Aminobacter aminovorans: one gene and its partner. The protein of the gene in region 2 interacts with the protein of the main gene of each other region in a pairwise test. Links are inferred from orthologs where the notes say so. Each region holds a gene or a part of one and is shown on either strand. Other genes may lie near its edges. The genes, in order: mdeB and nth.

Region 1 (3,572 bases), on a different replicon or contig from region 2:
GCCGGTGCCACCTTCGCCGTGGCCGGCGGTCCTGCCCTAACGGGTGGAACGGCGGCAGCGGCTTCGGTCTTTTTGGTTTCTGGCGTGGCTGCCGAAGGCACCGTGGCCGGCGCGGTCGCATCGATGGTCAGCAGCAGCGCGCCCTGCGACACGCGGCTGCCGAGCGCCACTGCGAACTCCCTGACGGTTCCGGCAAAAGGCGCCGGAATCTCCATCGTTGCCTTGTCGGATTCGACCGTCATCAGCGGGTCTTCGACCGCCACCACGTCGCCCGGCTTCACCAGGAATTCGACGACCGGCACATTCTTGTAGTCGCCTATGTCAGGCAACCTGACTTCCATCTGCTGGCTCATATCAACTCTTTCAGAACTGGAACTCGACCCCGATCAGCGCAACCAAGGCGCATCGATCGCGGCATCAAGACTGTAGCGGGCGATGGCATCGGCAACCGTCTGACGCGTCACAGAACCTTCGGTGGCGAGTGCTGCAAGGGCAGCCACCGCGATGTGGCGATGATCGACCTCGAAGAAGTCGCGCAGCGCGGCACGCGTGTCGCTACGACCGAAGCCGTCGGTGCCGAGCGCGGTGAACGGCGCCTCGACGTATGACGCAATCAGTTGCGGATAGGCGCGGACATAGTCGGTGGCAGCGATGATAGGCGCCGTGCCCGGCAGGCACCCGGCGAGATGACTGACCACTGGCTCAGCGAGCGGGTTGTAACGGTTGTGTCGATCCGCTTCCCTTGCGTCGCGCGACAGTTCGGAGAAGCTGGTGGCGCTCCACACTTCCGAGGCGACGTCCCAATCGTTGGCGAGCATCTGTGCTGCCTCGATCACCTGCGGGAGGATGGTGCCGGAACCGAGCAAGCGAACGTGCCCGGCACTCTTCTTGGGCTTGTGGCTGGCGATCCGGTAGAGCCCCTTGATGATGTCGGCCTCGACGCCTGCCGGCATCGACGGCTGGGCGTAGTTCTCGTTCATCGCAGTGACGTAATAGAACTCGTCCCTGCCCTCTTCCATCATGGCGCGGGCGCCATGGTCGAGAATGACCGCCAGCTCATAGGCGAAGGTCGGGTCATAGGCGCGGCAGTTTGGAACGGTCGACGCAACGAGAAGGCTCGATCCATCCTGGTGCTGCAAGCCTTCGCCGGCCAGCGTGGTCCGGCCTGCGGTCGCCCCGATCAGGAAGCCGCGCGAGCGCTGGTCGGCCGCTGCCCAGATCAGATCGCCGACACGCTGGAAGCCAAACATCGAATAGTAGATGTAGACCGGCAGCATGGCGAGGTTGTGCACGCTGTAGGACGTGGCGGCAGCCACCCAGGACGAGACTGCGCCGGCCTCGGTGATACCCTCCTCGAGCAGTTGCCCGTTCTTGGCCTCCTTGTAATACAGCATCGAGCCGGCATCCTCGGGCTCGTAGAGCTGGCCGACCGGCGAATAGATGCCGACCTGGCGGAACAGATTGGCCATGCCGAAGGTACGCGCCTCGTCGGCGACGATCGGCACGATGCGCGGCCCGATCTCCTTGTCCTTGATCATGTTGCCAAGCAACCTGACCGCGGCCATGGTCGTCGACATCTCCTTACCCTCGGCATTGAGAGCGAAATCGGCGTAGCTTGCCAGCGGTGGTATCGCCACCCGATCGGCTGTTCGGCGACGCGCCGGCAGGTAGCCTCCAAGCGCCTCGCGGCGCGCCCGGAGATAGTTGAGCTCGGCGCTGTCTTCAGCCGGCTTGTAGAACGTGACCTGCTCTGCCTGCTCGTTGCTGATCGGCAAGGCAAAGCGGTCGCGGAAAGCCAGCAGGGCTTCAACGTCGAGCTTCTTTGACTGATGCACCGTCATGCGTGACTCGCCGGCAGCGCCCATGCCAAAACCCTTCTTGGTCTTGGCCAGGATGACAGTCGGCCGACCCTTGGTGGCCCTTGCCGCCTCGAAGGCCGCAAACAACTTTCGGAAGTCGTGACCACCGCGCTTCAGCGCGTCGATGTCGCTGTCCGACATATGGGCGACCAGCGCCTTGACCTCGGGATCCTCCTCGAAGAAGTGCGCCAGGTTGTAAGCTCCATCCTTGGCGCCGAGCGTCTGGTACTTGCCATCGACGGTGGCGGCAAATCGACGGAGCAGCGCGTGCTGGGTGTCGCGTGCAAACAGCGCGTCCCACTCCGAACCCCACAGCACCTTGATGACGTTCCAACCCGCCCCGCGGAAAGTGCTTTCCAGTTCCTGGATGATCTGGCCATTGCCGCGCACCGGGCCGTCGAGCCGCTGCAGGTTGCAATTGATGATGAAGGTCAGGTTGTCGAGCTTTTCACGTGCCGCGATCGACAGGCCGGCGATCGATTCCGGCTCGTCCATCTCGCCGTCACCGAACACCCCCCAGACGTGGCGACCCTCGGTATCGGCGAGGCTCCGGTCGTTGAGGTAGCGCATGAAGCGGGCCTGGTAGACCGCGGTGATCGGACCGATGCCCATTGACCCTGTCGGCACCTGCCAGAAGTCGGGCATCAGCCAGGGATGCGGATAGGAGCACAGGCCGGTGCCGCCGATCTCCTGGCGGTAATGCTGGAGATGCTCTTCCGAAAGCCGCCCTTCCAGATAGGCGCGCGCATACACGCCTGGCGCCGAATGCGGTTGGAAAAACACGACGTCCCCGTCGCCCGCACCAGTGTCGGCGCGAAAGAAGTGGTTGAAGCCGACCTCGAAGATCTCCGCTGCAGAGGCATAGCTGCCGATGTGGCCGCCGAGCTCGCCATAGGCCTTGTTGGCCTTCACCACCATCGCCAGCGCGTTCCAGCGGATGATCGCGGTGATGCGTTCCTCCATGCCAAGATCGCCTGGGAACGGCGGCTGCTTTTCGAGCGAAATGCTGTTGCGATAGGGTGAATACGGCAGCGGCTCATGCACGATGCCGAGTTCCTTGGCCTTGCGGTCGAGTTCTCCGAGGATGAATTCGGCCCGCGTGCCGCCCGAACTGACGAACAAGGACTCGAGCGAGGCCAGCCAGTCGGCTGTCTCCTGCGGGTCGCCGTCAAATCCGGCGCTGGCATCACCGATGGGGGCGGACGGGGTCTTGGTGAGCATGATGGCGCTCCAGCTCCTTGAATTTCCACTTGCGCGCGAGGATAGCGGCAAGGCTCCGGCATTTCCTGCCGAAGGTGTTGCAAATTTCGGCAAATGCAGCAGATAATGCTGCAGTGTATTTTCCATTCAGCAGGATATGCTGCACATGCATCTCGACGCGATAGACATGCGTATCCTCTCGGAAATCCAGGAGGACGCCAGCCTGACAAACGCCGAGCTTGCCGCGCGCGTCGGGCTGTCGGCCTCCCCGTGCCTTGCCCGCGTGCGCGCACTTGACGAGGCGGGCATCATAACCCGTCGCGTCGCCCTTCTCGATCCGATGCTGCTGGGCGCTGATGTCAGCGTCTTCATCCAGGTGACACTGGAGAAGCAGACCGAGGCATTGCTCGATGTTTTCGAGGCGGCGATGGCCGGCTTTCCCGAGGTCATGGAGTGCTATCTGATGACCGGCGATTCCGACTATCTGCTGCGCGTTGTCGTGCGGGACACGGT
Region 2 (3,173 bases):
GAATCCATAACCGATCAGCGACCAGGAGCCGGCGTGGCGCAGGAAGCGCTGCCAGCTTTCCTCTCGCGTCCGCGGCTTGGCGATGAAGCGGGTAACGACCGGATCGGCCCACATCGCGGCATAGGCATCGAAGTCGTCGATGCGATGCGGCCGCAGGATGGTGCGCTCGGTCTCGATGACGGGAATGTCGGCAAGGGAAAAGGCGGCCATCGAGATGCTCCGTGAACGATGGACGCCGGTCTAGCACAGATGATCGGGCAGTCAGCAGGCCAGAACATGGCAACGCTGTCCGCCAGCGCGCTGACTTCTATGTGTCATGCCCGCTTTCGGGACCTTGCTCTAGCCGCTCCAGACCATCCGCATGCAGACGCTGCCGCGCGCGAGTTCGACGAGCATCTTGTCCAGCCGTTTGCGGCGCGTCGTTTCGAGTTTGGCCTGGCTGATCCAGCCGAGATAGTCGTTGCGCTGGTAGTCGGGCCGCGCCTCATATGCCTCGGTCAGACCACGTGAAACAAGTTCGCCGCGGACCCAGTCAGTCATCGGATTGATCTGTCGCGTCAGCGCCATGGTCGAAACGTGTATTTCCTCAGTCTCGTCGTCAATTCGACAAGTGACAGACAGCTGACATTTGCCTCGTCATATGCTTGCCCTGGGTCCGTTGCTAGGGTGCCGCGGCGAGTCGCATCACGAGGCACTGATGACTGACATTATCCTGACCATCATTCACCACCTTCTGGCATTCACCCTTGCGGGCGTGCTCGCTGCCGAGGTGATACTGGTTCGCCCCGGACTCGGCCGGCGCAATCTCGCACTGCTCGGACGCATCGACGCGGTCTATGGTGGACTGGCAGCACTGCTGGTGCTCATCGGCGCGTCGCGTGTCTATTTCGGGCTGAAGGGCTGGGAGTTCTATATCTACAACCCGACCTTCTGGGCCAAGATGGTGGCTTTCGCGGCAGTCGGGCTGCTGTCCATCGCACCTACGATCCGCATCGCGCGCTGGCGCGGGGCCGGCGGTGGCGAGGCTTACGTCGTTCCGGACGCCGAGATCGCCAGGGTGCGCAGTTTCCTCAAGGCCGAGATCGCCGTTTTCGCTCTCATTCCGATCCTTGCCGCAGCTATGGCGCGCGGCTACTGAGCCGCCGCTTCCGCGACCTCGATCGGATCGATGTCGTCGAGAGGCACCAGCGGCGCCGGTTCGCTCGTCGACTTTTCCGGAGACTTGCAAATGTCGGCGATGACGCAACGCCAGCAATCGGGCTTGCGCGCCTTGCAGACATAACGGCCATGCAGGATCAGCCAGTGATGGGCATGACGCATGAATTCATCGGGGATGATCTTCACCAGCGTATCTTCGACCTGCTCGGGTGTTTTGCCAGGTGCCAGCCCGATACGGTTGCCGATGCGCAGGATATGGGTGTCGACGGCCATGGTGTGTTGGCCGAAGGCCATGTTGAGGACGACATTGGCGGTCTTGCGGCCGACGCCGGGCAGTTCGACGAGCTGGTCGCGGTCGTCGGGCACCTCGCCGCCATGGTCGCGGATCAGCGCCTCGGACAGGGCGATCACGTTCTTGGCCTTGTTGCGCCACAAGCCGATGGTGCGGATGTGCTGGCCGACGCTCTCCTCACCCAGCGCCAACATCTTCTCGGGCGTATCGGCGATGGCAAACAGCGTGCGCGTCGCCTTGTTAACGCCGGCGTCGGTCGCCTGCGCCGACAACACCACGGCTACCAGCAGCGTGAACGCATTGACGTGCTCGAGCTCGCCCTTGGGCTCAGGCCGCTGGACCGAAAAGCGGCGAAAGATCTCGCTTACTTCTGCCGCCGAGTAGAGCGAACGGCGGCGCTTGGCACGTGGCTTGGCGCCAGTGGTCGACATGCGACCATTGGGCGAGGCCTTTGGCTTATCTTTGGGCTTGGGGTTTTTCATCGCCTCTCTATAATTAGTCGTCATGAGCGAGACAAACGCCAGTTTTGTTGCCGACGAGCCCTTCTTCAAAGCTCTTCTGTTGCCGCACCGCTCGCTCGGGCGCACCGGCTTTCTGATCCTGATGGGTACGCTTACCTCCGGCTGGATCGTCATCGGCGCCATCCTCCTGAGCCACGGTGCCTGGCCGATCTTCGGTTTCCTCGGCCTCGATATTGCAGCCCTATATGTCGCCTTCCGGCTCAACTATCGCGCCGCCCGTGCCCGCGAGGAAGTCAGCGTCTCCCGCACCAGCCTGGACATCGTGAAGACCGCCCCTTCAGGCAAATCGGAGCAATATCACTTCAATCCGTTCTGGGCACGATTCCAAGTTTCACGTCATGACGAGATCGGCATCACCGACATGGCCGTCGAGACGCGTGAAAAAAGCGTCGCGATCGGCAGTTTCCTCAATCCCGACGATCGCGAGAGCTTTGCCACTGCGTTTTCGCGGGCTCTTGCAACCGCAAGGAGCAGATGAGCAGGAATCGGGTGGGAAATACCCACGGCCAACGCGATATTGGCGTCCAAGGAGATCAAGCCATGAACGCCCAGACGCAGATGAAGCCCATTGCCACATTGCAGCACGACATTACCCCGACCGGCTCGGAATACGAGACTGTGCGCCGGGTGATCGAGAAGATCAGCCTCGACTATCGCGACCAGCCTTCGCTTGAGGCGCTGGCCTCCGCGGTCGGCGAAACGCCGACAAGCCTGCAGAAGCTGTTCAGCCGCTGGGCCGGCCTGTCGCCGAAAGCCTTCCTGCAGGCGGTGACACTCGACCACGCCCGGAAGCTGCTCGATGACGGTCTGCCGCTGCTCGAAACCTCGTTCGAAGTCGGCATGTCGGGACCGGGCCGCCTGCACGACCTGTTCGTCACCCATGAAGCGATGTCGCCGGGGGACTACAAGACGCGTGGCGCAGGCCTCACGATCCGCTACGGCTTCCACATTTCGCCCTTCGGCGTGGCGCTCGTCATGGTCACCGACCGCGGTCTCGCCGGCCTGTCGTTCAACGACGCCGGAGAAGAGCGCGCCGCCTTTGCCGACATGTCAGGCCGCTGGCCGAATGCCACCTATGTCGAGGACATGGGTGCGACCGCACCTTATGCCGCGCACATCTTCGACCCGGCCCGCTGGCGCCAGGACCAGCCCTTGCGCGTGGTCATGATCGGCTCCGACTTCCAGGTGCGCGTGTGGGAAGC

Evidence for each region.
Region 1: the proteins of nth (region 2) and mdeB interact in binary tests that used the Escherichia coli proteins (3 or more experiments, as listed by UniProt). The link is inferred for Aminobacter aminovorans from one-to-one orthologs.

The regions. Positions count from the first base shown.
Region 1 is NZ_UFSM01000002.1:94,951-98,522, forward strand. Bases 187-3,441 are described here. They hold mdeB (alpha-ketoglutarate dehydrogenase), read right to left. Parts: upstream 3,081-3,441; coding sequence 387-3,080; downstream 187-386. Other genes in these bases: DY201_RS24990 (2-oxo acid dehydrogenase subunit E2), read right to left, coding at 187-353; DY201_RS25000 (Lrp/AsnC family transcriptional regulator), read left to right, coding at 3,226-3,441. In the rest of the region: more of DY201_RS24990, read right to left, coding at 1-186; more of DY201_RS25000, read left to right, coding at 3,442-3,572. UniProt on the Escherichia coli protein: Component of the pyruvate dehydrogenase (PDH) complex, that catalyzes the overall conversion of pyruvate to acetyl-CoA and CO(2).
Region 2 is NZ_UFSM01000001.1:212,285-215,457, forward strand. The notes cover bases 33-2,888. They hold nth (endonuclease III), read right to left. Parts: upstream 1,933-2,888; coding sequence 1,132-1,932; downstream 33-1,131. Other genes in these bases: DY201_RS01035 (GNAT family N-acetyltransferase), read right to left, coding at 33-210; DY201_RS01040 (YdeI/OmpD-associated family protein), read right to left, coding at 340-567; DY201_RS01045 (DUF2214 family protein), read left to right, coding at 698-1,138; DY201_RS01055 (DUF2244 domain-containing protein), read left to right, coding at 1,955-2,449; DY201_RS01060 (methylated-DNA--[protein]-cysteine S-methyltransferase), read left to right, coding at 2,512-2,888. Also shown: more of DY201_RS01035, read right to left, coding at 1-32; more of DY201_RS01060, read left to right, coding at 2,889-3,173. UniProt on the Escherichia coli protein: DNA repair enzyme that has both DNA N-glycosylase activity and AP-lyase activity. The DNA N-glycosylase activity releases various damaged pyrimidines from DNA by cleaving the N-glycosidic bond, leaving an AP (apurinic/apyrimidinic) site.